3 regions of the Halomonas sediminis genome follow, and region 1 is predicted to be linked to each of the others. Evidence: predicted binding sites of a transcription regulator. Region 1 holds the regulator's gene; each other region holds the start of a gene.
The links. Region 1 encodes FNR, which switches genes on or off when oxygen is low (the NO sensors DNR and NnrR bind a similar motif). Its sites were predicted from a motif close to TTGATNTANATCAA; they were not measured.

Region 2: the regulator FNR is predicted to act here: its motif matches at 10,335-10,348, upstream of dsrO (sulfate reduction electron transfer complex DsrMKJOP subunit DsrO).
Region 3: the regulator FNR is predicted to act here: its motif matches at 3,556-3,569, upstream of LG290_RS14805 (Hsp20/alpha crystallin family protein).

What each region holds. Positions count from the first base shown of each region.
Region 1 is NZ_CP085246.1:2,917,193-2,929,489, forward strand. It holds gene ccoP (cytochrome-c oxidase, cbb3-type subunit III) at 1-663, shown strand, start outside; gene ccoG (cytochrome c oxidase accessory protein CcoG) at 797-2,227, shown strand; gene LG290_RS13795 (FixH family protein) at 2,229-2,759, shown strand; gene LG290_RS13800 (heavy metal translocating P-type ATPase) at 2,756-5,203, shown strand; gene ccoS (cbb3-type cytochrome oxidase assembly protein CcoS) at 5,200-5,430, shown strand; gene LG290_RS13810 (sulfite exporter TauE/SafE family protein) at 5,427-6,125, shown strand; gene hemN (oxygen-independent coproporphyrinogen III oxidase) at 6,294-7,625, shown strand; gene fnr (fumarate/nitrate reduction transcriptional regulator Fnr) at 7,719-8,471, shown strand; gene ttcA (tRNA 2-thiocytidine(32) synthetase TtcA) at 8,458-9,396, opposite strand; gene LG290_RS13830 (putative nucleotidyltransferase substrate binding domain-containing protein) at 9,503-11,323, opposite strand; gene LG290_RS13835 (DUF4212 domain-containing protein) at 12,029-12,289, shown strand; gene LG290_RS13840 (sodium:solute symporter family protein) at 12,296-12,297, shown strand, end outside.
Region 2 is NZ_CP085246.1:1,570,873-1,583,169, reverse strand. It holds gene LG290_RS07565 (efflux RND transporter permease subunit) at 1-1,723, opposite strand, end outside; gene LG290_RS07560 (efflux RND transporter periplasmic adaptor subunit) at 1,720-2,967, opposite strand; gene LG290_RS07555 (L,D-transpeptidase family protein) at 3,271-4,245, opposite strand; gene dsbD (protein-disulfide reductase DsbD) at 4,544-6,412, shown strand; gene LG290_RS07545 (TlpA family protein disulfide reductase) at 6,409-7,233, shown strand; gene dsbG (thiol:disulfide interchange protein DsbG) at 7,305-8,090, shown strand; gene LG290_RS07535 (ATP-binding protein) at 8,103-9,332, opposite strand; gene LG290_RS07530 (response regulator) at 9,407-10,084, opposite strand; gene dsrO (sulfate reduction electron transfer complex DsrMKJOP subunit DsrO) at 10,438-11,214, shown strand; gene nrfD (NrfD/PsrC family molybdoenzyme membrane anchor subunit) at 11,198-12,297, shown strand, end outside.
Region 3 is NZ_CP085246.1:3,134,550-3,141,579, forward strand. It holds gene smpB (SsrA-binding protein SmpB) at 1-298, shown strand, start outside; RNA gene ssrA (transfer-messenger RNA) at 441-821, shown strand; partial or broken gene LG290_RS14790 (IS30 family transposase) at 871-1,003, opposite strand; partial or broken gene LG290_RS14795 (CapA family protein) at 1,335-2,470, opposite strand; gene LG290_RS14800 (host attachment protein) at 2,483-2,632, opposite strand; gene LG290_RS14805 (Hsp20/alpha crystallin family protein) at 2,856-3,410, opposite strand; gene LG290_RS14810 (VIT1/CCC1 transporter family protein) at 3,675-4,433, opposite strand; gene LG290_RS14815 (hypothetical protein) at 4,573-4,701, shown strand; gene LG290_RS14820 (zinc metalloprotease HtpX) at 5,220-6,182, shown strand; gene LG290_RS14825 (hypothetical protein) at 6,230-6,451, shown strand; gene LG290_RS14830 (hypothetical protein) at 6,448-6,615, opposite strand; gene LG290_RS14835 (hypothetical protein) at 6,725-7,003, opposite strand.

The DNA.
Region 1 (12,297 bases):
CTGGGCAATTTTGCCGGCATTCTGGGTTGGACACAGGAAGGTCAATGGGAAGAGGAAGTGGCTCAGGCCGAAGAACGTTTCACACCGATTTTCGCGCAATATCAGGAAGTACCGATTCCTGAACTGGCAGAAAACGAAGAAGCCATGCAAGTGGCCGAGCGCGTCTACCAGAATAACTGTGCCGTTTGTCACGGCTCCAACGCCCAGGGCGGGTATGGTTTCCCCAATCTCACCGATGATGACTGGCTATATGGGGGAGAGCCGGAGAACATTCTGACGTCCCTGCACAATGGACGTAATGGTTTGATGCCTTCCTGGCAGCAGTTGGGGGAGAACAATATTGGCAACCTGACACAATATGTCCTCTCTCTTTCTGGGCTTGAGCACGACGCCGAGAGTGCCGAGCAAGGTGAAGCCACCTTCGCATCGGTATGTGCGGCATGCCATGGACCAAGCGGTACCGGTAATCAGGCCTTGGGCGCGCCCAACCTGACCAACGACACTTGGCTCTACTTGGCTCCTGGCCAGGAAGTCGCGGATTCAGTTCGTCAAACACTGCGTAACGGGCGTAACGGACACATGCCGGCACAGGCCTCTTACATTGGTGAAGAACGGGTTCATCTGGTAGCGGCTTACGTCTATAGCTTTCGCCTACAAGACTGATTCAATTAGCGTTTTTAACCAAAGGGTGCGGCTTCGAGTCGCACCCTTTCTTGTTGGCGACGATGAATAGTTATAATGAGGCTCCATTCTCTGGAGCAGCTTCCTTCTGTTCCTTCTGAGCTATGACATCATTATGGAAAGAATACCCAGCGAAGATGTAACTCCGGATTCCGTGGGTCATTACGCCCCCAAGGATCAATCAGCCACCCAGGAAATGTATGCTAGACGGCAGCATATTTATGTGCGTGAAATAAAGGGGCTATTCCAGAAAATCCGGCGCAGCGCCAACTGGGTACTGATGCTGGCATTCTTTCTGCTTCCATGGATCCAGTGGGGAGATCGGCCGATGATCTGGTTTGACCTGCCGAGTAGGGAATTTCACCTCTTTGCCGGGACATTTTATCCTCAGGAGTTCATGCTGCTTTCCTGGCTGCTGATCATCTGTGCCTTTGGTCTTTTTTTCATCACGGTTTTTGCAGGCCGAGTCTGGTGCGGCTATACCTGTCCACAAAGTGTCTGGACCTTCTTGTTCATGTGGGTCGAGCACCGCATCGAAGGGCAACGCAACAAGCGCATCAAGCTCGACAAACAGCCCATGACATCTGAGAAATTAGCCCGCAAGAGTGCAAAACATACGATTTGGTTACTGATTGCTCTGGCCACGGGTATTACGTTCGTGGGCTATTTCACCCCGATTCGCCAGTTAGTGATCGACCTACCCACCCTTGAGGCACATGGCTGGTCGTATTTTTGGGTGGGTTTCTTTCTGGTATTCACCTATTTGAATGCTGGCTGGTTGCGCGAGCAGGTGTGCTTTTACATGTGCCCCTATGCCCGTTTCCAATCGGTCATGTTCGACCGCGACACCTTGATTGTGTCTTATGATCAAGAGCGTGGTGAACCTCGCGGCGCGCGTAAAAAAGGTATCGACCCCAAGGAAAAGGGCTTGGGCGACTGTATCGACTGCGAGCTTTGCGTTCAGGTGTGCCCCGTGGGGATCGACATTCGTGACGGTCTGCAATATGAATGTATAAGCTGTGCCGCCTGCATCGATGCCTGCGATAGCGTGATGGACAAGATGGACTACCCGCGCGGCCTGGTGCGTTACACCACAGAAAATGCGCTGGAGGGTAAGAAGAGTCACATTCTGCGCCCCCGCCTCGCAGGCTATTTTGCGGCTCTGGTGATCATGATCGGGGTATTCGCCTGGGCGGTAGGTGATCGCCTGCCATTGGGCTTTGATGTGGAACGTGAGCGCAATCAGCTTTATCAAATGACACGTGACGGTCGCATCACTAACGTTTATACATTGAACGTGCGTAACCTGGATAACCGTGACCATACCTATCAGCTAAGTGTTTCCGGACTTCCGGGGCTCACTCTTGATCACAAGACGCTCGACGTGGAAGCCGGTGAATCACGCCTACTCGTGATTGACGTGACCGCCGATGAGGAGGTTATCGAAAAACCCAGCCATTCCATTTTCCTGACTATTGAATCTCAGCAGGATGAAAGTATCAGCCTAGAGCGTGACATACGCTTTATCGGCAACATAAGGAGGTAACATGCCTACCACGACACCCACAAAGATACCTCCTTGGTACAAGCAGTTTTGGCCGTGGTTCTTACTCGGCCTGCTGTTTTCCTCGATTATCGTCAGCACCACTTTTGCCGTCGTGTCGATAAAGAGCTTCGACGGCATGGTCGTCCAGGAAGATTATTACGAGCATGGCAAAGCCATTAACATGGTAATCGCCAAGCAAGTACGTGCGCGTGAATTGAACCTGAGCGCAGAGCTGCTCCTTGATCCGCTCACCAGCGATATCGTGGTGGACCTGGCGGGCGATACACGCCCCGAAAATTTGTATTTACAGCTCATTTTCCCCACGGAAAATAACCGTGACCAATCGTTCGTGCTCGAGCATGTCCGCGACGGCCGTTATATCACTCAAGGCCCCGATAACCTGCGCTATCGTTGGTATCTGCAGCTACAGCCCGATCAGCAAGATAGCGATTGGCGTCTCACGGGTGAGGCTACCTTCCCCAGTGATAACAGCATCGCGTTACTGCCGGGAGGGCGTAAAGAAAGCGAATGAGCCACGCACCTGCCTGCTACCATTGCGGTAACCCAGTGCCCGCTGCAGCACCTTGGACCATCACCCTGGACGAGGACACCCACCCGCTTTGCTGCCCAGGCTGCGAAGCGGTGGCCCATGCTATCGTCGACGGTGGTCTGGAAAGTTATTACCGCTATCGTACCGAACTTCCAGAGCGCCCGGATGAACGTCAGGCCGTGCGTGCCGACACCTGGTCGGTCTTCGACGACCCAGGCCTGCAACAGCAATTTGTCCATCCCGACGGCGATGAAGGGCATGTCGCCACCACACTAGCGGTGGAAGGCATTACCTGTGCGGCCTGCGCCTGGTTGATCGAGCACCGCCTGAACGCCATGCCGGGAGTAAAATCCAGTGCCGTCAACCTGACCCACCACCGGGTCCGTGTCAGCTGGGACCCCGATCAGATCAAGCTTTCCGAGCTACTTGCCGAAATGGCGGCTATCGGCTATAACGCCCAACCTTATGAGCCGGATCAGGCTCAGGCGCGCCTGCAGCACGAAGAACGAATGAACGTACGGCGTTTGATTATCGCCGCTGTGGGGATGATGCAGGTGATGATGTTTTCCATCCCTATCTATGTCTCTTCACCAGGCGAGATCAGCGAAGATTTCTACGCCCTGTTCCACTGGCTGTCGTTTGCACTAGCAACACCGGTCGTATTTTTTTCCGCCTTGCCGTTTTTCCGCAATGCCGTGCGGGATGTAAAAACAGGCGTACTCGGCATGGATGTTTCGGTGTCACTAGCCATTGGTGGCGCTTATCTCGCCAGCGGTTATGCCGTGATATTCGGCGTGGGGGAAGTGTATTTCGATTCAGTGGCCATGTTCACTTTCTTCCTGCTGTTCGCCCGTTATGTGGAAACCCGCGCCCGCCGTCGCAGTGGGCATAGCGGCAATGCCTTGAGTGGCGCGCTACCCCTTTCTGCCGTTCGCCTGGATGATGAGGGCAATGAACGCATTCTCCCCGCCTCAGAGCTCAGAACAGGCGACCGAGTCAGAGTAAAACCAGGCCATAGCGTACCCGCTGACGGCATAATAGAAGCGGGCGAATCAAGTCTCGACGAGTCCATGCTGACCGGCGAATACCTACCTGTCACTCGGCGAATAGGCGATGAAGTCACCGGGGGCAGTCAGAACATGGAAAGCCCTCTGGATATTCGGGTCACTTATGCGGGACGCGAAGCTCGTGTCGCTGGCATTGTCGACTTGACCGACCGCGCCTTTGCCAGCCGTCCGCGTCTGGCACAGATGGCCGCACGCATGGCGCACCTTTTTGTGCTACGCCTATTGATCGTTACCGCCTGCGTGGCAGCGGTCTGGTGGTTCATTGATCCCTCTCGTGTACTCTGGGTCACCCTTTCCGTACTGGTGGTCACCTGCCCTTGCGCCTTGGCACTGGCCACCCCAACGGCTCTTACCGCGGGTCATGGCCAACTGCGCAGCCGTGGCGTCTTGATTACGCGTGCCGACGCCCTGGAATCCCTCTCCCAAGCCCATAGAGTGATCTTCGATAAAACCGGCACACTGACGCATGGCGAAATGCAGCTGATGCAGACCCTTCCACTGGGGAATATCGACGAAGCAGATGCCCGCGCCCTGGCAGCCGCCCTTGAAGCCCACTCGGAACATCCCATTGCCCGAGCGTTTCATCCTTTTCGTGACACCACCGTGCAAGCAAACGAGGTGCAAAGCCATACGGGACAAGGGCTGTCAGGTTCCATCAACGGGGCACGCTGGCGACTAGGCAAACCCGAATTCGCCGCGATACAGCCGCCGACCATACCCGATGAAGGGCAATGGCTATTGTTGGCGAAAGAAGGCGAGCCACGTGCCTGGTTCGGTCTGCACGACGCGATTCGCGAGGACGCCGGAGAAACTGTAATGACACTACAGGCCGCTGGCCTCAAGGTCGAACTGCTTTCAGGCGATACGTCGCATGCAGTGGCAAGCCTGGCCAGACAGCTGAATATCGATACCTGGCAGGCAAGCACCTCCCCTGAAGGCAAGCTTGAGCGTTTGCAGCAATTGCAGGCTAGCGGCGAAACCGTGATCATGGTCGGCGATGGCATCAACGATATTCCGGTGCTGGCCGGGGCTGACGTGGCGATCGCCATGAATAGCGCCACGGACCTGGCCCGCACACGCGCCGATGCGATACTGTTGAGTCCACGCCTGATGCGCATTGCCGAAGCGATCCAGATTTCTCGGGCGACGCGCCGGGTGATGCGTCAGAACATGATCTGGTCGGTATGTTATAACGCTTCCGCCTTGCCGCTGGCCGCGATAGGTATCGTACCGCCCTGGCTTGCCGCCATCGGAATGTCTCTCAGCTCACTGGTGGTGGTAGGCAATGCCTTACGCCTATCCCGCTGGCGCAGCAGCACTGTGCCGCTGCCCCATTCCCCTACGCCGGTGCCCGCATGACGATATTGTATCTGTTGATTCCATTATCGCTAATTCTCCTAGGGTTGGCGGTCTGGGCTTTTTTCTGGGCGGTGAAAAATGAACAGTTCGATGATCTGGAAGGGCCCGCTCATCGCATCCTGTTCGATGAAGATGAAAACGACCTCTCGCCCGAGGAGCGCCAGCGCAGAAAACAGCAAAAGCAGCCCCGGACGCGACCGGACGATAACTCCGAGAGCCCTCGATGAATCCCACCGGCATGGACCTACCACCACTGCTGGCGGCGTTCGTTTTCGGTCTTTTGGGTGGAGCTCACTGCATCGGGATGTGCGGCGGCATCATGAGCGCCCTGACCTTTGCCGTGCCGCCCAGCATGCGCCATCCAGCTAGGCTCACAGGCCTGTTATTGGGTTATAACGCCGGGCGTATTGTTAGCTACATGGCTGCCGGTGCCTTGGTGGCAACGCTCGGCACCTTGCTGGCATTGTCCCCCGAGGCCGGCATGGTGCTTCAGGCCTTCGCCGCCGTCATGCTCATCCTCATGGCCTTGTACATCGCCAACTGGTGGAAAGGGCTACTCAAGGTTGAAGCGGTAGGCAAGCGGTTATGGCGTTACCTGGAGCCTTTGGGGCGCCGCTTGATGCCGGTGGTCAAACTCCCCCAAGCCTTTGCTCTAGGTGCCATCTGGGGCTGGTTGCCCTGCGGTCTGGTGTACTCAATGCTCGCTTGGAGTCTGGCCACAGCGGACCCTTTGCATGGAGCCGCCCTGATGGGAGCCTTCGGTCTGGGCACGCTTCCCGCATTGCTGGTTACCGGCATTGCAGCACGCCAGATGGCCGGCTTGATTCGTCACCGCGCCACACGCAGCCTGGCAGCATTAACTATCATTAGCTTCGCGCTTTGGCAATTATGGACATTGCTCACAACCTCCTCGCTTCACTAAGCCCAACCATCGTTACATTGACTCAGCTCAATCTTCCTTTCCTCTCTGCGAACTACCATTAGTACTCTACGTTCTAGATACCGGAGCATCTGTATGCCCGTTCAAGCCATTCCCGACCGCTACCCTGCTTTGAACGGATTCATTCCAGGCAGAGCTTGGAACCAAGCCATGTTACAGCGCAACGACAAAGAGGAGCCTCGCTATGTGTCTTACCCTACGCCGCGCTCCTTTCATGATAACTTCAGTGCCGAAGAGTTTACTGCTGCGCTAGAGCGCAGCAATAGTGGCAACAAGCCTTTAGGCGTGTATGTTCATGTGCCATTTTGCCGAAAAGTTTGCTTTTATTGCGCTTGCGACAAGATAGTCACTCAGAACACCCAACTAGCCGAGCCTTACCTATCGCGGCTGGATCGAGAAATGGTGCTGAGCTCACGCCATCTAGATTCCTCTCGTCAAATACAACAGCTTCACTGGGGCGGCACACCGGCTTTTTTGACGTTGGATCAAATGAGCGACTTGATCGACCGGCTGGATGCACGCTTTGGTCTTTCCTACGCGCCAACCCGCGATTACTCCATCGATATTGACCCGCATCAAGCCGATGTATTGACCTTGCGCCATCTTCAAGCCCTGGGCTTCAACCGGATAAGCCTGTCGATACAGGATTTCGACCCGACTGTTCAGCATGCAATCAATCGTGTGCAACCGCACGTCTTGACCGAGACATTGATGGAAGAAGCCAGCCGTCTCGGTTTTCGCTCGCTTTCTCTGGACCTGATTTACGGCCTGCCTTGCCAGACTCGCACAAGCTTCGCCAAGACACTCGCCCAGGCAATCGAACTCAACCCAGCACGCTTCAAGGTAACCAGCTACCGTCATATGCCTGAGCGTTTTGCGTCCCAACGGCACATCAACCGCGACGACCTGCCGTGCCCCGAAGAAAAAACGGCGATTCTACATACCGCTATCACCATGCTGACCCAGGCCGGTTACGTGCCTATTGGACTAGACCATTTCGTCCGACCGGACGACAACCTGGCTATCGCTCAGCAGCAAGGCACCCTACAGCGAAATTTCAAGAGCTACTCCAGCCACACCCAATATGATTTGGTGGGCTTAGGAGTTTCCGCTGTAAGTTGTGTGGATAATATCTATGCCCAGAACCCCACTAAGCCGGCAAGCTATGAACAAGCTTTGGATAAGGGTCACTTGGCTATAAAACGCGGCATTCGCCTGACACAAGACGACCAAATTCGCCGGCATGTCATCGAATGCATGTTGTGTGACATGGCGCTCGACCTTGATGAAATCAGTAGACGATGGAGCATCGACGCACCGCGCTATCTTGCAGATGCCTTGACCAAGCTGGAAGGCGCCGAACGAGCCGGCTTGATTCAGCGAACCGGTAATAGATTGGTGGCTACTGCCCAAGGGCGATTACTGCTCGGCCGCCTAGTCATGGCTTTCGATGCTCATTCACCAGCCCAAGCGATTTTTTAAAAACCGTTTTTTTAAGGAACTTTTTCGACAACACTTGCTGCCGGCGCTTAATTCCTCATAATGGTCCTTGCCACCTATTTGAGGGAGGAACTCATGCCGGACATCATGGGCCGTCATAGAGCCATACTGAACGAAGCTCACTGTCAGACATGCAGTTTGAGCTCACTTTGCCTCCCCTTGGCGCTTGAGCTTGAACACATGGATCAGTTCGACTCGATTATTCGTCGTCGCGCACCGCTCAAGAAAGGTGAGCCCCTATTTCGCCAAGGGGATGTCTTCACCAGCGTGTTTGCTGTGCGTTCCGGCAGTCTCAAGCAAGTCACCACGGAAGGTAATGGTAGCGATCAATTGACCAACTTTTACCTCCCCAGTGAGTTGGTGGGTCTTGATGGCATCAACGAAGCAACCTATCCCGGCAGCATCATTGCGCTGGAAACGACTACCGTTTGTGAAATTCCTTTCGACCGTCTGGATCTTCTTTCCGAGCAACTCCCTGAATTACGCGGACAGCTTTACCGCAGCATGAGCAAGGAGTTACGTGAGGATCGGCGCATGATGCGCCTACTTTCACGCAAGACGGCAGACCAACGCCTGGCAAGCTTCTTGATAACGTTATCCGAGCGGTTTCGCCGCAGGGGCTATTCGCCCTATAGCTTTCGGCTTTCCATGTCCCGAGCGGATATTGGTAACTACCTGGGACTGGCAGTGGAAACCGTCAGTCGCATCTTGAGTCGCTTTCAAAGCCAGAAGGTGGTGTCGGTTTCCGGAAGGGAGGTCAATGTTCTCGATATGCCTGCGCTGATTGCCTTATCCGAGGAAGAAGAGCAAGAGCTCAACTCACCTTGACTGCCTGAATGCGGCTGGCCATCAGGTCAGCCTGCTTGGCTTCCAGCCCGATAAAATCGAACAGCTCACGATCGGCCAACTGAGACGGTGCCACATTGGTGACCGCCTTGAACATGCTCTCCAGTCGGCCAGGGTATTTCTTGTCCCATTCCGCCAGCATCTCTTTGGCCAACTGACGCTGCATGTTGGGCTGGGAACCACATAGATTGCAGGGAATGATCGGGAAAGCCATTTGTCGGGAAAACTCGGCGATATCGGCTTCCTTGCAATACGAAAGCGGCCGAATCACAATATTTTTTCCGTCATCAGAGAGCAGCTTAGGCGGCATGGCCTTGAGCGTTCCACCGAAAAAAAGATTAAGAAACAAGGTCTCCAGTATATCTTCTCGGTGATGCCCCAAAGCAATTTTGGTGGCCTTGATTTCTTCGGCAAAGCCATACAAAGACCCTCTACGCAGCCGCGAACACAGCGCGCAGGTGGTTTTGCCTTCAGGGGTTTTTTCCTTGACCACCGAATACGTATCTTGCTCGAGAATATGATACTCGACACCTAGATTGTCGAGATAGGCTGGCAAGATATGCTCGGGAAAACCGGGTTGTTTCTGATCAAGATTGACTGCTATCAAGGAAAAATCAACCGGTGCATTGCGCTGCAGGTTGCGCAATATTTCCAGCAGAGTGTAGCTATCCTTTCCGCCACTAAGACATACCATGACGCGATCCCCTTCCTGGATCATGTCATAGTCAATAATGGCATTGCCTACCTGACGCCGCAGGCGCTTTTGCAGCTTGTTGAAGGCGCGTTTTTCATTGGCACCTTTGTCTGGCTCAGAAGCCGCGACGACGCCATGAGAATTATCTACACCGGAACCGCTCATGCTGGAATGGGCAAAAGCATCAGGATCGAAATGTTCAACGGATTGCATAGAGTAAGACCTGCCGATGGCTGGAATGGCGGGCAAATATTCTATCAATACTCACCCCTTGCCTACCAACAATCTATCCACCAACGATCTCCCCCGCTGCCTCCACTCACGAATATTCCAGATGGTAACGATGCGTCAGGCGCTGCTTGAAATCCTTGACGATGTGTAGGGCCTCACGCAGCAGATCACGTTCCAATGAGGAAAGTTCTTGCACCACCACGCGATCCGGCTGGCGATCTTCGGCCTCCCCATCCATCTGGGCCAATTGCTGTCTTAGACGAAGTTCGGTGAAAAGCGCCAAGGCTTCTCCCAAGTCTTCGGCAAAACGTTTTTTCAGCCGCCCATCCTCCACTAACGCATCGAGACGCTCAAACGTGGACGTTGCCTTGATACGCCGCTCCAAGGCCATGGTGCGAACCCCATGCACAATCGTAAAGATACCGCCTTTTTTGATATCAATGCCGTGCTGAGGCTTTTTCAGCGAGCCGAACAATGTCAAAGGTGTCGAGAAACGCAGTGCCGTGCGAGCAAAATAGGACAATAAAATCTCATCTCGTGCGCAGCGTTCAAACAATTCATCGCGTACCTGCTCCAGCAATGCTGCATTACCCGCCACCGCATGAGAGTCCAGAAGGATGGCCAGCTTCATCAGGCTCTCACCATCACGAGCCGCGACCCAGTGAGCAATATTGTGCTTCCACTGAGTTACCGTTCCCACCCATTCAGGGTTACATACCATGATATTGCCGGGACAAGGAGGATAGCCCAGCTCCACCAACGTATCCGTCAGGGCCTGCATTTGTTCGCCAACATCCGGCCACTCCAGATCGTCAGCAAGAATCAATCCGTTGTCCTGGTCGGTCTTGAGAATCTGCTCGCCCCGCCCTTCACTGCCCATCACCATCATGCAGCTATCACGATGGTAGCGCTCATCAATCAGAAATCCCCACGCCTTGTTCATGATGCGTCCGTTGAGTGCAGCCAGAAGATCCATGGCAAAGCGTAATTTGACTCCCTGGGCCATTAACGCCTTGACCAGCTCAGGGGTGCGCCGGCTAGCTTCGGTCAGAGCCTGCAGGCTATCCGCCTGCTCGACCTGGAGGCTGATGACATAGCTACGACTGGAGAAATAACTCAGCACATCCGTCAGTTCGACAACGCCGGTTACTTCCTTGTCTTCTACCACCGTTACACGGGCGACTTTGTGACGCGTCATGGCGACCAAGGCTTCAAACAGATATTGCTGCGGTGTGACGCTCACCAGCTCAAAATGGGCAATATCCTTGACCGCAGTGCTCTGCGCCAGCCCCTTGACCACCAAGGCATTGAGCAGATCGGTCTTGGTCACCATCCCCACGCCTTTCTGACTTTTCACCAACAAGCTATCGGCATGGCTGTCATTGAGGGTATGTACCGCCTGGTCGATTGGTGTCGTCGCCTCGACCATCAAGGGCGCGCGCATGCATTCAATCACCTTGGCCAGCATGAACCCGGCCATGGTAACGCCACCTTCTGCACGCTTTTCGGTCAATAAGCGCGCTTTGTGGGCCAAGGTTTGACGAAAAAAATCGTTGAAATCGGGATATTTTCGACATAACTGCTGAAATAAAGCCTTTGGCAGTAAGTAGCACAGCGTCTCCTGCTCCGCCTGGAAACGATAACGGCTCTTGCCATTGAGGATACTGATCGCGCCAAAAAGATCGCCGGCAGTGTAAAGGCCGATCCGAGCACTTGACGCTGGTAAGGTGGGATCGAGTTCAGCCACTTCACCTTTATGAATCAGAAAAACAAACTCACCCGGCTGTCCGGTTTCCAGAATGATTTCATCCCGGTCAAAATAGGCCAGATCCACACCACTGCGTATCCGTTCTCGACCCTCCTCGTCCAACAATGAAAAAGGCGGTTGTGAAAGTTCGACATCGACCATGGTATTACCCTCGTTATAGTACAGGTACTACAAGATTGTGGTGATTCACTGTCTGTCGCCCGCAATGCCGGTAATACTCGTTTCGGTGCAGTTTGCCAAAAACTGCAGCCACACCTGGAGAAGGGTTTCACCGCGCCTTACCATTATTTGATGGAACCCAAAGAACGACTTATGAAAAGAACTCACCCATGCTGAGAAACTGAAAGTCGATGAAAACAGAATACCAAAATCATGTTTTGCGAGAATACCTAGACTATCGTTTCGTATCCTTGAGAAACACATAAGCCCCTACAACAAAAAAATTATCAAAGCCTTTGTTTTTTAAGGTTTTATTAAAAATACTCATTACTCCCCTTTTGTCGTGATACCAAAGTCTGGGATTTAATTTTTGTGTTTATTGCCCAGTATTGTTCATGAGTCAGGCAGGGTAATCGCATGTTAGTAACGTAGCTCGATAGCCAGGCATTGAGGTGAGTAGAGAGCGACTTTAGTCGGCCAAAGGGCAGTAAAGGGTAACCGGCGCTGTCATCACCAGTGATGAAAACGCCGGTTACCTTGTTACCTTTTGGGCCTATGAACGAGCAAAATGGCTGTAGGCTGAAAAGCGATACAAGAAACTGTTCCGTGCATGCGACACCCTGATGAGTCATTCATTTTCAATGCAACTTCCCCTCCAACCTTAAATTACAAGTGGAGATCACCACTATGGCAGACGATAAATCCAATGCTGCTGCTTACTGGAAGGCTAACGTACGCCTGATTGCCGGGTGCCTGGTCGTCTGGGCATTCGTCTCGTACGGCTGTGCCATCCTGTTCCGCCCATTGCTGGCAGGTATCCCTGTCGGCGGCACCGACCTTGGTTTCTGGTTTGCCCAACAAGGTTCCATTCTGACGTTCATAGCGCTCATTTTCTTCTACGCCTGGAAAATGAACAAACTGGACGAAAAATTTGGACTCGGGGAGTAAGCCAGCAT
Region 2 (12,297 bases), 1.3 Mb from region 1:
CCGCGACGAAACTGGCATTGGCATACATCACGCTAGACTCAGGCGATGGGAAAAAGTTGAAGCCCAGCCGACCACCGGCCAGAAGCCCGGCAGTGACCAGCGTGATCGCCAAGGCACTGGCAAGAGTGGCGCCACGGTAGCGCAGTGTCAGCGCCGAGAAACGCCGGAACGGCCCTTCGCGGAAGTCATCAAAGCGCGTTTCGAAACCTTCACGTAGCCGCGCGATGCCACGGACAGGTCGCTTATTTTTTTCTCTTGGCGCAAAGGCGTTGCGCAGGTGCGCGGGCAGCACGACAAAGCACTCCAGCAGCGATGCGATCAGGACACAGATCATGATGACCGGAATATCTCCCAGGATATTGCCGATCACCCCACCCACCATCAACAGCGGCATAAAGGCGGCGACCGTGGTGAGTGATGATGCCACCACTGGCCATAACATGCGCCGCGCCGCGCCAGCCGAGGCATACTGAGACTCCTCGCCCATACGGTGATGAGCGTCAGCGTCTTCCCCGACAACAATGGCATCGTCGACGATCACGCCTAGCGCCATGATCAAGGCAAACAACGACAGCATATTGATCGAGCCGCCAATGCCCCAGAAGACGCCCAAGGATGCGAGAAAGGCCGTGGGAATGCCGATGGCTACCCACAGCGCCACGCGCGCTGGAAGAAAGAAATACAGAAGGATAATCACCAACAGCAGGCCGGTCGCGCCGTTGCCCAATAGCAACGAGATGCGCTCATCGATTAATTGCCAGGACTCATCGTAAACCTCAAGCCCAACGTTAGATGGCAGGATTGGACGCACTTCTTCCAGCCAAGCGTCCAACGTTCGAGCCGCTTCCAGTGAGTCACCTGTCTCGGCGCGCTGCAAAATCAGCTCGGCCGCCGGCTGACCGCGATAGGCGAGTTCGACCTGCCTCTCGCGCGGCTCCTGGTGAATCCTGGCAATATCACCCAGACGTAGCTGCACCCGGTCACTACTGAGAACCGTCATGTCCTCGAAGGCTAGGGCGTCACGGTGTTGCTCGAGTGAGCGCAACTCTCTCGTGCTGTCCTGCTGGCCCAGCAACCCTGCCGGTAAATCGCGTGACATCCCCTGAACCCGAGCGGCAATTTCTTCCAGTGAGAGCCCCAGTTCCTGCAATCGCTCGGACGGTACTTCAATACTGATCTGCTGTGCAGGGAGACCGGTAATTTCTACTCGGTCGATACCCTTCATCAACAGCTCGTCTTCAAAACGCTGCGTTAACTGGCGCAGCTCATGGGGCGCCAGATCACCGTGTACTATTAACCGCGCCACCGGTTCATAGCGCGCCTGGCGCGAAACCTCCGGCGCTTCAGCAGTGGCGGGTAAATTAGTGAAGCTGTCGACCTGCTGGCGAACCTCATCAAGCGTCAGCACCGGGTCGCTGTCTTCCACGAATTCGAGGGTAATGTTGGCGATGCCCTGAGCCGAAGTCGATGTCATGCGCTTCAAGTCATCGAGACTGCGAAGCTTCTGCTCAAGAGGATTGGTAATGCCCTGTTCTATGTCTTCAGCAGAGGCCCCGCTCCACACCACACGCACAGTGACCACATCAAGGGCGAAGGTAGGGAAAAACTGGATGTTCATGCGTGCGATGCCTAAGGCGCCGCCTAACAACATCACCAGCATCACCAGGTTGGCCGCCACCTTATGGTGGACAAAAAAATTAATCAGGCCTCTACGTTTGTTCATGGGTTTATCCCTTTGCCCACCAGCCCATCAGTCACCTCGACACGCAGTCCCTGCATGGCATTGGGCAAATGGGTTGCCATCACTCGGTCACCCTCATTTAATTCTTCAGCACGCACCAATAGCCAACGCTCACCTTCATCCCTCTGGATTTCTCCCAGGCGCTCAACGCGCTGGCGCTCAAGTCGATTATCACCATTAATGCGGTAGAGTAAGTTGGGGCCGTGCAGAGCGGCATAGGGAACCGCCAGCGCATTGGCTACTGCAGGGCGCTCTAGCTGCACTGTCACCATGGACCCGGGGCGTAGCCCATGAGTTTGGCTTTCCAGCGAGAAGATTGCCTCGATGCCAGTCGGGTCGCTCTCCCCCGCTAAACGTTCAAGGACAAAGCGCTGCTCGCCCCTCTCGGCTATGGCCAGTAACGGTGTGCCTTGCGTCAGATGCTCTTCAATTTCCGCTCGAAAGCGCTGGGGGATGCGAGCGCGCATTTCCAAGCCGTCAATTGGATAAAGTGACAATAAGGGGGCACGGGCGGCCACATGATCCCCGGGCGCTACTTGTACACGAGTGACTCTACCCTCGAAGGGTGCATGAGCACGCCCGCGTTCCAGGTCGCGTTGCGCTGTCGCCAGCATCACCTGAGTGCGTGCCAGACGCGCTTCCAGACTTGCCAGACGCGAGGGAAACTCGGCGACCGCACTTTCACGGCTGGTCACATTCAATTGGGCGCGCGCAACATTGTCTCGTGCCACGTCAAGATCGGCTTGAGAAGTAAGGTTCCGCGCCACCAACGTACGGTTACGTTCCAGCTGACGATTGGCACTTGCAAGGATTTCACGCTCTCGGGCTAATACCTGGCGATCGTTGCCATGGCGGATGCGCTGATTCTCCAGCTGGGCCTCAAGATCCGCCACCTCTGCTTCGGCCTGGCGCAGCGGTGGAAAAAGATCAGCCTCGTCAAGCGCCACCAGTAATTCACCTTCATCAACTCGCTGCCCGTCACTGACCGGGCGAGCAGCCACCCGGGCTTCTATAGGCGCCACTAAATTGATCATCTCGGGTGCCATCACTTCGCCAAATAGCGGCAGCAACGGGACATGCTCGACGAGCGATACTGACAACGCCTCTACGGGCCAGCTGCGCTCCTGAGCCACCGCCGGGGCAGGCTCAGGGCGCGTCAAACGCAAAGCCATAAAGCCGACGATGCCGAGGGCCAGGATCACCACAGGTATTAAGCGCTTAAGCATAAGGATATCTGCATAGGGAATAAAACAGCGGCCACTATACCTTGCCAAAGCATTTAGGCGAATTGGCTGCCCCCGGTGGTGCGGCAACATAACGCAGCAATTCTCGGCACGACGGTTCAAGCGCCATGGCGCATTCTTTCGGCAGGCACACTGGAAGCCTGAAGCGCGAACGCTTGAAAGCACGTCGTGAAAGCACCTTTTAAAGCAGCCAACTTCGTTGCTTTCTTGCGCCCTGCTTCTTACTTCACAGTTTGTATAATGGGTATTTTATTAGAAAACGCGCGGCTTAGCCGCTGCGTACTGTCACTCGATTCGCGTTAAAAAGTCTTTCAGGATGCCTGACCCATCAGTTGGTTCATCACCGTTTCCATTAGGTATTTTATATAATGACGATAACGATTTTACTTGTTCATCCGGCTGCTCAAACAGTTCGCTTAATCGCTGGTCATCGAGTTTATCCAAGGCATCCTCTGCAACAAGTGATTGCGAAACAAGCATTTCCTTTAATGTTTCAGTGATTGACTCATCATTAGCAAATGTCTTGAAGACTTGCACATAAGCAGCACCGTCTTCGTCTGCACCGACTTTAATCGCTTGATCGATAATATTGACCTGGGTACCGCTGGGGATGTCATCAAATATCGACCCAATATCCTCAGGGTACATCCGAATGCAGCCGCGACTGGCGCGCATACCGATACCGTCAGGCTGGTTTGTGCCATGTATCAAGTAGCCCGGAATATCCAATAAGATAGCGTGCTCACCTAGGGGATTATCAGGCCCTGGGGGAACAACAGCTGGGGCAGGATCTCCGCGCTCAGCGGCCTCCTGGCGCATCGATTGCGGCGGATACCACGCCGGCTGCTCCAAACGAATGGTCGTTTCAGTGATCCCAAGCGGCGTATTATAGCCTTCGCGGCCAATTCCAATCGGATACGTTTCTATCCGCGGCGTCTCCCCTTCCCCTACCTCAGGGTAGTAATAAAGCCTAAGTTCGGCGACGTTAATCACAATGCCTGTTCGCGCTACGTCAGGTAAAATATGGCGTCTTGGAATTGTGACCGCGACGCCTTCACCTGGCATCCAGATACTCACCTCGGGGTTCGCGGAACGTATCTCCTCATAGCCAACGTTATGCGTACGGGCAATATCGATCAGCGTATCTTCTTTATTGGCGATTACTTGATAATCCTGGCCTATAAGGTCGCCCTGGGCCGGAATCACATGGTGGTTTTCAGGCACAGCGTCCGCGTCTGCATATCCCACTAACGGCCACATACAGGCTCCTAACGCTACTGCAGTACGCACTGCCATCACACTGTTCTTTAAACCTGATGACACTAGATTACTGTTCATGACAATACTCAATTTTAAGCTTTAATTTCTTTCGCGATAGGTTGATGACGCGATAGGTTGATGACGCGACCGTAAGGCCAGAATAACGCCAGCCGAATTCCATCAGAATAACGATATTTGTTTTATGAATATACCTTCGAGCCCGCGATAGCAAGCGAGCTTCATTTTCAGCTCATCCCCATGGTCCAACCTGGCCGGCATCAAATCAGGAGTGATGGAAATGCGACCAAAGACGCGGCCAATGCAAGGGGTCATGCGAACGGGGCTCGTGCGGTGGCTACTGATGCTGGCCATGCTCAGCATTGCCACAGTGGCCACCGCCCAGGCTCCCTTCGGGCAGCAGGGGGATTTTCTTCCCCCGGATCAGGCCTTCAAGCCAACGCTGACTCAGGATGGCAATGAACTGGCGATCGATTGGCAGATCGAACCCGGTTACTACCTCTACCGCCACAGTTTCTCTGCCGACACGGAAGGCCGTGAGCTATCGCTGGACATGCCCGATGGGGAGTCCATCGAGGACGAGTATTTCGGTCGCTCCGAGGTCTACCGTCAGGCGCTGAGCATGACCACGCGCCCCGGTGACGTCGACACGCTAACCCTCCACTGGCAGGGGTGCGCCGACGCCGGGCTGTGCTATCCGCCGCAGCAGCGGACCTTCGACCTGGCTTCCGATACCACGAACACGACCCCCGTCTCGACCGCGACATCGAGTCCCGTTTCCGATCCAGAAGCAGGGATGGCGGAAGATCAGCAACTGGCGGCGCAGCTGGCCGGCAGTAACTGGGTCTGGGCGCTGGCTGCCTTCTTCGGCATGGGCCTGCTTCTGACGTTCACCCCCTGCGTGCTGCCGATGATCCCGATTCTGTCCAGCCTGATCGTCGGTCAGCGCAAGGCGGGAGAGAGTCAGCGGAGGACCGGTTTCGTGCTGTCTACCGCCTACGTTCTGCCCATGGCCGCCACCTACGCGGCACTCGGGGTTGCCGCCGCCATGGCTGGCGCCAACCTGCAGATACTGTTCCAGAACACCTGGTTCATCGGCCTGTTTGCGCTGCTTTTCATTTTTCTCGCACTGGCCATGTTCGGCCTGTTCGAACTGGAGCTGCCGAGAATGCTGCGGCAGCGCCTGGATGCCCGGATGGTGCGCCAACGCGGCGGACGCTTGAAAGGGGTTGCCGGGATGGGCGTGCTCTCCGCCCTGCTGGTGGGTCCCTGCATGACCGCACCGCTGGCGGGGGCGCTACTGTTCATCGCCGAAAGCGGCAATCCCTGGTTGGGTGGTGCGGCGCTGCTATCGCTTGGCCTCGGGATGGGCGCACCGCTGATCCTGATCTGCACCATCGGTAGTCGCCTGCTGCCCAAGCCGGGTGCCTGGATGATTCGCGTCAGAGCCTTTTTCGGCTTCGTTCTGCTGGGGATGGCGATCTGGTTCGTCGCTCGCGTGGTGCCGGACGCCATCGTCCTCGGCCTTTGGGGCGCTCTGGGGCTGGGCTTTGCCGTTTCGCTCCGCGCCCTGGCACGAAGCGCCAACGCCTCGAGCGTGGTGCCCCAGGTAGCGACCGCCAGCGCAGCGGTCATCGCTCTGTGGAGCTCGCTGATACTGATCGGCGCCGCGGGTGGCGCCCATGATCCGTGGCGACCGCTGGCGGTCTACGCCTCGGCGGGCGATGCCTCGACGGTATCGCCCGCCGGCCAGCCGCTCGCGTTCGATGAGGTCAATGACCTGGCAATGCTCGACGCCCGTATCGCGCAGGCCGCTGAAAGTAGCCGGATGACGCTTGTCGAATTCACCGCCGACTGGTGCATTTCCTGCGAGGTGATCGAGCAGGAAGTCTTCACCGACCCGACCGTCCAGGCCGAGCTACAGGATGTGCAACGACTGAGCATCGATGTCACCGACTATGATGCTCATGACCAGGCCATCATGCAGCACTTTGGCGTCGTCGGCCCACCGACGCTGATGTGGTTCGGCCCCGACGGGGACGAACGTCGCAGTGCCCGTATCATCGGCGAACTGAACGCCGAAACCTTTCTCGACCGCTTCGATCAGGCCAAACGAGCGGGCAAAAACACAAATGGGAGTCGCTCATGAATCCCCTGGATCGCAGCCTGGCCATCGGCCCGCTCGGCCTGAGTCTGGGACAGCTGTTGCTGGTTGTGTCGATGGTCGTCGCGCTGATCGTCGGTGCCTGGCTAGGCCGCCGGCGACAGCTCAGTGTCGGCGATCGCTTGTTCAATGCCCTGCTCATCGGCGTGGTCGGGGCGCGGGGCGTTTTCGTCGCCCGATACTGGGAGAGCTACGAAACCTTCTGGTCCTGGCTGGACATCCGCGATGGCGGCTTCGAGCCGCTGGCCGGTCTTGCCATCGCCTCGCTCTATCTCGCCTGGCGGCTATGGCGCCACCCTGGCGAGCGGCGACCGCTCGGCATCGCCGTGATATCAGGCGCTCTGGTCTGGTCGCTGACCGCGGGTGTACTGGCACTGATGGTCCCTCGAGGGGCGACCGTACCGTCGATACCGCTGACCGTCCTCGATGGTACCCAGGTGAGCTTGCCCGGCGTGCTGCAAGACGCCGACCAGCCCATGGTGATCAATCTCTGGGCCAGCTGGTGCCCTCCTTGTCGTCGCGAGATGCCGATACTCGAACAGGCCCAGCAGGAGCGGGACGACATAACGTTCGTGTTCGTCAACCAGGGCGAGAGCGTCGGCACGATCAATACCTTCATGCAGCGAGAGTCTCTGGCACTCGATCACGTCTATCGCGACCCGAACATGGCCTTCGGCCAGGAGGTGGGCGCCATGGCCATGCCGACCACGCTCTATTACAACGCCGATGGCATGCTTATCGACACCCACTTCGGTGAGCTTTCCCGCGCCACGCTCGATCGCAGTCTCGAGCGTCTCGAACCATGAACCTTTCAACCATAATCTTTCCAGCCATTATCTTTCCAGCCATTATCTTTCCAACCCCGGAAACAACCCCTATGTACATTCGCAATCCCCGCATGACGCCACGGCGCGCTTTGATGGCTACCTTCAGTGTCGGCATCGCCCTGGCGGCGAGCCTGCCAGCCTCCGCCGACAACGACTGGCCCACGCCGATTAAAGCGCTGGAGCAGCAAGGTTTCACGATTCACGGTGAATTCGACGCGCCCGACGGCCTGGGCTATGCCGCCAGCATGCGCGGCCAGGCCATCGCGGCGTATATGACCACGGACGGTGAGCATGCCATCGTCGGCACGCTGATCGATGCCCAGGGACGAGACGTCTCTACCCAGCGGCTGGAGCAGCTCGTCAACGGCCCCAGGAACGCCGAGCTTTGGCAGCAGATGGCTGATCATCACTGGGTTCGCGATGGAGATGTCGATGCACCACGCGTGATCTATACCTTCAGTGACCCCAACTGCCCTTACTGCCGCAAATTCTGGGAGGACGCCCAACCCTGGGTCGAGAGCGGCAAGGTTCAGATTCGCCATCTGATGGTGGGTATTCTCAAGGCAGACAGCCCCGAAAAAGCAGCAGCGCTTCTCAGCGCAGATAACCCCGGCGATGCGATCGCCGAGCACTTTCGCAGCGGCGCCCTACCGGACAGCGCGGGCAGCGATCAAAGCGAACAGTGGGTCAGCGAAAACACCCAGATGATGCGCGACGGCCAACTCTACGCAACACCCGTGACCTTTTATCAGGACGATGATGGCGAGGTACGCAAAGTCATGGGTGCTCCCACGCCGGACAAGCTTCGCCGCGTCATGGGTAGCGACGCGCCCTGACCCCTCACTGGATCAACTCGACGGCAACTGGAGCGACACCCGCAGCCCGATGCCGTTGCCGGACGTGAACGTCACCCGACCACCGGCACGGGTGACGATCGCGTCGACGATGGAGAGCCCCAGGCCACTACCCTGGGGGTGATTTCCGCGCTGGAACCGCTCCGTCAGGCGGGCAAGCTGTTCGGGCTGAATGGTTTCCCCCTGGTTGATGATGTTGATCACCGCCATGCCATTCGATTCTTGCGCCTCAATCTCGATCGGGGCGCCAGGCAAACCATGGCGCACCGCATTCCCGAGCAGATTACGCAGCGTGATCACCAGTAGCGAACCCGACAGGGCGATGTGTATCCGGCTCACCCTCTCATTGTAACGACAACGGTCGCGACTGCCGGTTTCGGTCATCGCGGTTTCCAGTGCCTCCTCGAGAGGCGTGGGATCGAGACTTCCCCGGGTGATCTCTTCGCTCTCCATCCGTGCTAGCAGCAACAGCTGGTCGAGCGTTTTCGTCAGCCGTCCCACACCCGCCTCGGCCTGCCGCATTGCTTCCCGGTGCTGGTTCCCCTCGACCCGTCGTGCGATCTGAAGATGGGTGCGAATGGCGGTCAGCGGTGTCCGCAGCTCGTGAGCGGCATCGTCGGTGAAACGTTGCTCCAATTCGAGCATCCGCCGAGTCCGTGCAAGCAAGGTGTTGAAGCCATCGATCAGCGGCCGAATTTCGCCGGGCAACCTGCGAACGGGCAATGCCGAGAGGTCGTCATGGTCGCGTGAATTCAGCTGCCGTTGTAACTTCGAAAGCGGCGATAGCCCCCGGGTCACGCCCCACCACAAGGCGATGAGGCTGCCGATCAGCGCAAGCAGAAACGGATAGAAGGCGGCACGGCGCACCTGTGCCAACAGCGATTCCCGCTCACGCAGGCGATCCGCCACGGTGATTCGCTTGTCATCGTCGACCAGGGTGTAGACACGCCAGCGCTGCCCAGCGTGATTGCGATAGCTGTAACCTTCGGCATCAATCGCAAGAACGTCGTTCATTTCAGGATGCGTGCCGGCCACCATCTTTCCGCGCAGCGACGAAACGCGACAAGCGACACCCTCGAGCGCGGGAATGGTCGACGTTACACCGCCCTCCTCGCCATTCCATGCAGCCGCCGGGGCGCGATCCAGCAGATTCGCCACCATGCGCGCCGATTGCGCCAGGCGCTGATCCATCGCGTGCTCGAGCTGGTTCGACAGGTCGCGCATCGACCACGCCGCGGTGATTCCCCACAGCAGCATCAATGTCATCCCGAGCGTGGCCACAAGTCTCAGACGCAGGCTCATGATGTCGTATCGCCACTCGGTGCGCCGAGGCGATAACCGATGCCTCGGACCGTCTCGATCACGTTGCGCCCAAGCTTGCGCCGCAGCTGATAGATCTGCACGTTGAGCGCATTGCTTTCGATCTCGTCATCGATGCTGTAGAGGCAATCCTTCAATTGATCGGCACTCAGGATTCGCCCGCGAGCACGGATCAGTGCCTCCAGCAACATCAACTCCCGGCGTCCCAGTGCCACCGGTACGCCATCAAGCGTGACACTGCGAGCGACAGGGTCCAGGGCCAGATTACCGTGACGAAGGGAGCGGTCGACCTGCCCTGCCGCACGGCGCAGGAGCGCCTGAAGCCTCGCGGTCAACTCGTCCAGATCGAACGGCTTGACCAGGTAATCGTCGGCCCCTCCCTGGAGGCCCTCGATGCGACTGGCCACGGCGTCTCGTGCCGTCAGCATCAGCACCGGCGTCGCAACGCCCGAACGACGCCACTCTTGCAACAGCGTCAGCCCATCGCCGTCGGGCAGACGGCGGTCGAGCACGACCGCGTCATAGTCGATCGTCGCCAGAGCGCCTCGCGCGGCCACCAGCGTGGTGACGGTATCGACCACGAAGTCGCTCAGGGCCAAGCCGGTCTCGACGCCAGCGGCCACTGGCGCGTCATCTTCGACGAGCAGTACGCGCATACCCCTCTCCTTGTTCCATGATGCGAAAATCAATTCCCGGCATAGCTTGGCATATGCCGATGAAGTCAGGATGAGAGACACTAGCCGAGTCCTAAACAATCATTAGACCCGCGAGAGCGAAGACATGGCAGGTGCACAGAAAGCTGTTCTGCCTGGCAAAATATTTTTGAACACAGAATCGGATAAAATATTTTTAAATCAGATAGTTAATAGAAGATTAAGCCAACATTAAAAGCCTGCTAACGTTTAGTTGATGCAAGTCAAGCTACAGGGTCCTGAGCAGAGTAGCCTACCGGCATCGAATGCGCTCGCACCACTGCGGAGCACTCTCTTCATCGGCCACCGGAGGCCCCATGGATCCCATTCGCCGCTCCCTTCTCGGCCAGCTGGCTCGCTTGAGTGCGGGGGCTGCCCTGGTACCGCTATCGAGCGTTGCCAACGCGGGCATCAATCAGCAGCCGCCCCGCCGTGAAGGCGACCCTACCAAGCGCTACGGCATGCTTATCGATCTGCGCCAGTGCATCGGCTGCCAAGCCTGCACCGTATCATGCCATATCGAGAACGCCGCACCGCTGGGCAGTTTCCGCACCACCGTCGCCCAGTACGAGGTGGAGCACCAGGAGACCGGCGAGGTTGCCACCTTCATGCTGCCCCGCCTGTGCAATCACTGCGAAAACCCGCCCTGCGTGCCGGTGTGTCCGGTGGAGGCCACCTTCCAGCGCCAGGACGGCATCGTGGTGGTCGACAGCGACCGCTGCGTGGGCTGCGCCTATTGCGTCAACGCCTGTCCCTACGATGCCCGCTTCATCAATGAGCGCACCCAGACCGCCGACAAGTGCACCTTCTGCGCCCATCGTCTCGAAGCCGGCCTGCTGCCGGCCTGCGTGGAGAGCTGCGTGGGCGGCGCACGGATCATTGGCGACATGCGCGATCCCGAGAGCCAGATCAGCCGCATGATCGCTGAGCACGGCGACGCCCTGATGGTGCTGCAGCCCGAGAAGAACACAATGCCTCAGGTCTTCTACCTCGGCATGGACGAGCGCTTCGTCACCCGTCCCCAGGCCGAGCCGGTGGCCCTGGACGTCCTCGATCCCCACGGCAAGGAGATGGGCTATGAATTCCACCATTGAGCTGCTCGCCCCGCGCTATGATATCGCCTGGTACCCTTGGGCGGTGCAGTACTTCTTCGTGATTGCGCTGTCCTACGCCACCCTGTGGCTGGCCGCACCGGCGCTGGTATTCGGCAAGCAGAAGTGGCTGCCCACCGCGCGCCTGGCGCTGCTGGCCTGCCTGACCACCACCCTGGTGGCCCCGGTGGCGCTGCTCGCCGACCTGCACCAGCCGCTGCGCTTCTGGCACTTCTACGCCTATGCCAACACTCACTCCTGGATGTCCGTCGGCAGCCTGATCCTGCCGCTCTATGTGGTGGGCGTGATCGTGCTGGCCTGGCTGGCCTGGCGCCCGGCGCTGCAGGCCAATCGCCAGGCGCCCGGCATCGCAGGGTTCATTGCCCGCTGGCTGTCGCTGGGTGACGCTCCCACTCCGCGCGCTCTGGTGGTGCTGGTGGGCCTGGGAACCCTCGCCCTCTCTACCGGCATCATGCTCTATACCGGTGCCGAGGTGGCCATCGTCAAGGCCCGCCCGCTGTGGAATACCGTCTGGCTGCCGCCGATGTTCGTGGCCACCGGCTTTATCGCCGCCGCCGGGCTGATTCTGGTGCTCAACCGGGTGGCCGGTGAGCGCAGCACCATGGTCAGCAGGCAGATGCTCAAGGTGATGCTGGGCGCCTGCCTGGTGGCGGGCCTGGTCGCCGGCAGCTGGTTCCTCGACGGTATCAACGCCGACGTCGGCTCGGTGGCCGCAGCCATGGAATCGGTGCGCGGCAGCGCCGAGTGGCGCAGCACCGCCCTCTGGGGCGGCCTGACCGGCCTGGCCCTGTTCGGCGCCGTGCTCTACCTGCTCAGTCGTCCTGCGCCGCGCCGCCCGGCACTCTATGCCTGGACCTGGGTGCTCGGTCTGGTGGCCCTGCACGTGGGCTGGATGTTCCGCTGGGTGGTGCTGATGGACGTGCAGACCGTGGCCCGCCACAGCGCCGGCTTCCACCATTACGGCATCCCCGCCGGCTCCTCCGGCATCCTGGGCATCGTCGGCACCTTCGGCCTGTGGCTCGCCGCCATCCTGCTGATCGACCTCTTCGTGCCGTGGCGCCAGGC
Region 3 (7,030 bases), 210 kb from region 1:
CTGGCTGCTGGGCTGTCATATCATGCCGCTGAATACCGCCAGCACCCACGAGCTCGCTGACCCCACCCGTACGCGCAAGCTCCTGCTACATAAAAAGGAAATTGCCAAGCTCTTTTCAATCACCCAGGACAAGGGCCATACCTGCGTGCCGCTCAAACTGTTCTGGAAGCGCAACAAGGTAAAATGCGACCTGGCGCTGGTTACCGGCAAGAAACTGCACGACAAACGTGCCACGGAGAAAGACCGCGACTGGACACGTCAAAAAGGACGCATCATGCGGGAACAAAACAAGGCATGACGGGTCTATCTTTTCAGGAAACGACGCTCCCGGAAGAAAGAAGAAAATGTCCGGGAGTCGACAAAAATGTCGCAGCATGCGGAACCTAATACAGCATCGCTGGTCAATGTAGTACAAGCGCGTTAGAATAGCGCTTCATTAAGGGGGCGACATGGTTTCGACGCCGGTGACAACCCCTGCGGTGCATGCCGAGAGCGTGATGTATCTCGTAAATCCAACATCACGACAAATAGTCGCAAACGACGACAACTACGCTCAGGGCGCGCTGGCAGCTTAATAGCTGTTAGCTTCTTGTCCGGCCCCGAAGTGCTGTGCCCATTCAGCACGGACGGGATACGAGCTAAAAATAATGGGATCGCAGTTGGTGGTGTCTTCGCGCCAATTGCTAAACCTTAAGAAGACTCGCGTTGCCGGATCCTGATCGTCGGAGCCGGTAGCGTTAAAACAAATGACGTAATCTAAGCATGTAGAGCCAATGGGCGAGTGCTGGCGGACGCGGGTTCAATTCCCGCCGCCTCCACCAAACATGTCGACAAATCAAGCACCTACGGGTGCTTTTTTTGTGTATTAGCCATCCCCGGCGTGGTAGCTGAAGTCCTGCTATGCCTAGGGCTTCGTGGGTCGCAGAAGTCCGTTATCTATCCGTAGCTGCGCGTGTTGGGCCAGTTCCGCGCCTTGATCCCAAGTCAGCGACTTACGCAGCTGAGTAAGCTCATCGTGACCGATACCGTCCCGCCAACACCTCGAGGTGGTCAGCGCCGCCCCGCTCTTTGCCGAGGCAATCCGCCGCGCCCATGAGAATGGCTCACTTACCGAACTGCTCGAGGGCCCGGCGTAACGGCAACGCCTATCCCGCCCGAATGGCAGGGGATTCAGGCAGGTTTTTTGCTGGTCCAGTGATATCGACCTGGCCCTCGAAACTGGCGTAAGCCTGGGGACTCGACAGGAACGCGACCTTGTCGAACCGGAAGCTTCGGCTGCTCCGCCCGATGCCGGTCAGGACAGGGCAATAAAGCACGACACACGCTGAACGGCCTCACCGCTCGCCTTGCCACTCCAGCACCAGCCGGTTATGGCCGTCCTGCCGCACCCGAGTGCCGAGCGGCCGTCCCTCCCGGTTCAGCATCCGGCACAGCCACTGCTCGTCCTCGCGGGAGGCCCGGTTGAGGCGAAAATTCCGACGCTTCAGGGGCACCATGATCAGCCGTTCCAGTCGGCCGTCCGTCGGGCTGAGCGTCGGGAAGTAGAGCAGTGCCAGGTCGTCGCGGAAGCCCTCATGGCCGGTGATGCCCTCATAGTCGTTGATCAGGTCACCGCAGCCGTAAAGGATCAGCCTGCCGCGGTACACCTCGATGCCCAGCGCATGATGGGAAGAGTGGCCCCAGACCAGGTCCACGCCGGCCTCGTCGATCAGCCGGTGGGCGATCCCCGATGCGCATCGGGGATCGCATAGCCCCAGTTGCCGCCCCAGTGCAGCGAGACCAGGGCCAGTTCCTGCGGTTCGCGCCCTCGGGCGACGTCGGCGGCGATGGCTGCCACGGTGACGGACGAGAGGTCGGACAGCACATTGACCCCGGGCCGAGTGTCATTGGCCACCCAGTCACGTGGCACGCCACTGCTGGGAAGCCCGAAGGCCAGCAGCCGCAGGCGCCCGCCGGGAACCTCGAAGCGTGCCGGCACCCTCGCCTGACGCCAGTCAAGGCCGGCACCTACCGTGGCGTAGCCGGCCTCCCCGAGTACCTTCAGCGTCTCGCATAGCCCGTGCCGACCCCAGTCCAGCACATGGTTGTTGGCCAGCACGCAGGCATCCACCCCCGCCGCGGACAGCACCGGCAGGTTGGCGGGATGCATGCGGTACTGGATCCCCTTGGGCTCGGCCTCGTCGCTGGAGGTGACCGCCGTCTCCAAGTTGATCAGGCGCAGGTCGGGGGCCTGGCGGTCGAGCCACAACAGGGCAGCGCCCCAGACATAGGAAAAATCAACGGGATGCGGGATGGGGCCGGTCACTCGCTCGGCCAGCCGGACATAGTCGACGGCCGAGGTCATGTAGGCCTCGAAGATCCGAGGGTTGCCGGGATGCGGCAGAATCTGGTCGATGCCGCGTCCGGTCATCACGTCTCCGGTCAGCCATAGGGTCACGCCGGCCATCGCCTTCCCCCCAGTGACGGTCATCGGCTCCCGGCCCTACCTCTGCGGGGAGAGGGGCTCCCGGGGCAGCCGCTCGGGTAGGTGTGCCCGGATCTCCTCGGAGCTAAGGGCCGTGAGGTCCTTGTGCAGCTCGAGCACGAGGCACTTCCGGACCGCCTCGGGCAATGTCTCGCGCAGCAATCCCAAAAAGCGCGGCGTAGCGCTGATGATCAGGTGCTGGCAGGCGCCCGTCGTGCAGGCCGGCGGCCAGGTCCTCCACCTCCTCCAGCGGCCCTCTCTGGTCGGATGTCGAGAAGAGCCGTGCCCGTGCCTGGTCGGCGACTACCACCCAAGTGGTCTCCATGTTCGCTCCCTCATGCTAGGGAAGCCGCCAGGCCGGAATATCCGGCCCGACGGTCATTCCGGATGGTTACTTGACCTCGACTTTGCGGCGGTTGGCCTGCTTGAGCTTGGGCAGGGTCAGCTCGAGGACGCCGTTCTTGAAGCTGGCCGCCGCCTTGTCGCCATCGATCTCGCTGGGCAGTGCCACTGTCCGGGTAAAGGAGCCGCGGGAGATCTCGGAGTGGAAGTACTCACCCTCGTCCTTCTTGGTCTCCTCGCGGTGGTCACCCTTGATGGTCACCGCGCCGTCGGTTACCGAGACGTCGAGCTCCTCACGCTCAAAACCTGGGACTTCGGCACGCACCACTACCTCAGTATCGCGGTCGATGACGTCGACCTTTGGCATGCCCTTCTCGAAGGCGGCAAAGCGCTGCCAGAGGGGATGCTCCCAGCGCGATGGCATACCACCACGATCGAAGAAGGTATTGAGCATGTGTTCGAACTCCCGGAACGGGCTCATCACCCTCGACTCAACCTGCGGTGCGGACTTTTCGGTCGAGACAGGGACGTTCTCGGCATCTTGGGAAGTTTTTTCGGCATCTTGGGAAGTTTTCTTGGCATCTTGGGAAGTTTTCTTGGTCATAATAATAGTCCTTTGAATCCAGAATGTAGTTCACAAATGGCGAAGCCCAGCGAAACTTAAGATGTCAGGGTCGAAAAACATCTATTTTCCCTCTTTTTTAGACACCCCCTTCATTGTCAAGATAGCACAGCCCTGGTCGGCCGACTTGACACAGATCAGCATGATTGTCGTCATGCCCTGAACGCCGCATGCGCAGCGCGTGAGTGACTCGGGTGGCTAGAACGCCACCAACGCGACCTGCGGTTCAATCCGGCCAGGGGCAACCTACAGGCCCACGCCGAACAGCGCCTGTGCCAGATGGCCGGTGAGGAAGGCCAGCCCCGCCGCGGCCCCACCGATCAACAGGGTGCGCAGCCCCGACTTCAGCACCGGCTGGTGATAGATCAGGCTCTTGCCCATACCAATCAGAAAAAACATCAGTCCGGCCACCGCCAGGCTCGACAGGAACTGACGGGTGGTATCCAATCCCGGTATCGCATAGGGCAGCAGCGGCATGGCGCCCACCACCAGGAAGGCGATGAAGGTGGCCAGCGCCGAACGCAGTGGGCTCAACCCTACGGTCTGCAGGCCATGTTCCTCGGAGACCATGGTCTCCACCCACACCTCGCGGTCGCTGCAGATGGTCTCCACCACCCGTTCCAGGGTCTCACCCGCGAACCCCTTGCGCTGGAAGATCTGGCGGATCTCCTCGCGCTCACCCTCCGGGACCACGTCGATATGATGGTTCTCGCTGCGACGCACCCCGTCGACATGCTCTCGCTGGGCCTGGATCGCCTCGTAGTTGCTGACCGCCATGCTGAAGCCATCGGCCAGCAGGTTGGCGACGCCCAGCACCAGCGCGACCGTGGAGGAGAAACCCGCACCGAATGCCCCGGAGACCACGGCGAAGGTGGTCACGCAGCCGTCGATGCCGCCGAGGATGGCATCGGGCAGGTGCCGGAGCCGGGAGGGGGCACGCAGCCGCCGCTCGATCACCTCCGGGCGATGCTCGTGTTCCAGCGCCTCGCGCCGCCGATCGTTCATAAAGCCTCCCGTCGATGCGTCATTCATACTGTTTTCAGCTTGGCACACCCGGCCAGAGACGGGTAAGGCCCGACACCGACGCCCCCTTCCGAAGAATGCGCCATACTGACAGCGCAACACGGCACGGCGAGGCATCGGCATGACCCAGGACACACTCAAAGCCTCCTTCCGCCACCGCTACCTGAGCCATGAGGCGCTGACCCACCAGCTCGAAATCTGGGCCCGGAACCAGGTCAACAATGGCCAGCGGCTGTTCCGTGACTGGTGACCGCTGACGCATCTCCAGCTGGGCGAGGCGGAGTTCGGCGGACTGGATTCCTGTCTCAGCACCTGGAACCCGCCGCCAGCGGCGAGGTAACCATGCGGATCGGGAAGCTCGCGGCTCGGTGAGGTACGCTAGACGATCCTTCGGCCCACGACGATCGGCCGACTGCCTACAACATCTTCCGACTCATGGTCGACCGACGCCACCAGGGAAGAGGCATCGGACACAGGGCCATGCAGACGAGATCAGGGCACGGGGCCCCTTCGAGCGGATCGCGATCTGCTATGTGCCCACCAACCAGGTCGCCCGGGACTTCTATGCCAGCCTCGGCTTCCAGGAGACGGGGCTGAGTGAGGAGACCGGCGAGGTCATCGCCGAGATCTGGGGGTAACAAGGAGCGCATCCTGCACGCCCGGTGTGCACCACGCTTGACGGACGTGTGACCGGCGGTCCCAAAATAGGCCATGTTCTCCGAGGAGTTCGCCCGCGCCACCCCCGCCTGACGACTGCAAAGGGATGCCATGCCGATCGGGAAACAACGACTCTGGCGCAGCCGAATCAAGAACGGCCTGCAGACCCTGCTGATCATAGCGGGCCTGGCCCTGATTCTGGCCGTGCCCGGCTACCTGCTGGCCGGCGGCCTCGGGATAGTCGTGAGCCTGGGGGTCGTGGTGGCTGGGGCCCTCGCCGGCAGCTGGGTGCCGGCTCGCTATATCCTTGCCGATACCGGGGCCGGGCTGCTCGACCGTCACCAAGCACCGTCGCTCTACCGCCTGCTTGATACGCTCTATCACCACGCCGGTCTCACCCAGCCCCCGCAGCTGTTCTATGCCCCCTCGCCGGACCTCAACGCCTTCGCCGTGGGCACCCGGCACGATGGCGGCATTGCCGTCACCGAAGGCCTGCTGCACACCCTGACGCTGCGCGAGCTGGCTGGCGTCCTGGCCCACGAGGTGAGTCATCTGCGCCATGGCGACACTCGAGTGATGTCCATGGCCGCGGCCATGACCCGCCTGACTTTCTGGCTGACCACGGTGCTGCAGATCAGTCTGCTGTTCATGGCACCCTTGATCCTGGTCGGTGACGTTCGTCTGCCCTGGGGCCTGCTGCTGGTGGTGGCCTTTGCGCCCAGCCTGAGCACCTTGCTCCAGCTGGGCCTCTCCCGCAACCGCGAGTACACCGCAGACCTAGAGGCAGTGACTCTGACGGGCGACCCTGTGGGGCTCGCCTCGGCGCTGGCAACCCTGGAACGCCACCAGGGACGCTGGCTGGCCACGCTGTTCGGCCGCCACCCGCCCGCGGGACTCGACTGGCTGCGTACCCACCCGCCGACCGAGGAGCGCATCCGCCGGCTGATGATGGTCGACGAGCCGCCGGAATCCTCCCTGCATGATAATCTCGAGGGCCACGCCCACGAGCCACCGGTGATCACCGAGCGCCCGGGGCCCATGGGCCGGCGCTACTGGATACGCCGCCGGCGCTGAAGCGCTCGCCCCTTCCAACCCCATTGACTGACGAAAGAAAGAACACCATGAGCGATACGCCGAAGCCCTGGAACAGCCCCATGCCCAATCCGTACGACCTGATGCGACGCATCCTGTCTGCGCCCAGCCCGGTGGGGCTCAAAGCCGCCATGGCCTACGGCGTCCTCAAACCCCACTTCGAGAGCTTCGCCCCGGCCGGCTGGCAGCTGCAGCAGTTCATGGGCCATGCCGTCACCCATACCGACGCCCTCCCAGACCCGCACCGCTAGCCGAGCGAGGCGAGCGCCTCCGCCAGCACCGGCGCCATGGCGATAGCATTGCTCTGATGCGCAATGCAGTCGGTGCTCCAGACCTCGCCGACGCCGCCGCGCGCATCCGGGTCGAACTCCAGCATCCGTCCGGCCAGGCGCAGCGCCTTCTGCCGCAGGTCCATGGGCGCCTCGGGTGGTGGGTGAGCACGCGAATCACGTCGCGGGCCTCCAGCACGGACCCGATGCCGCGCCCCACCGGCTGACTGCCATCGGTGATCACCACGTCCAAGGTCAGGCCATGCACCCGGCCACGAACTCGAAAAGCCAGCGCAATTGCCGCGCCTCGGGCATGGAGCGCACCTTGGCGTTGGGGCCCACTGGGATATCGAGCAGCAGGTGACTGAAACCGGCAGCCACCTTCTTGGAGAAGATGAAGGCGACCATCTGGCCCGGCGAATCAATGGAAAGCGGGCGCTCCACCGAGATCAGCACGTCGTCGGGCGAGAGCTCGCTGGTGCCGCCCCAGGCCAGGCAGCCGCGGTGAGTGCCCCACGATATCGCCCAGCACATCGAAGGGCAGATCGACGTTGGCCAACA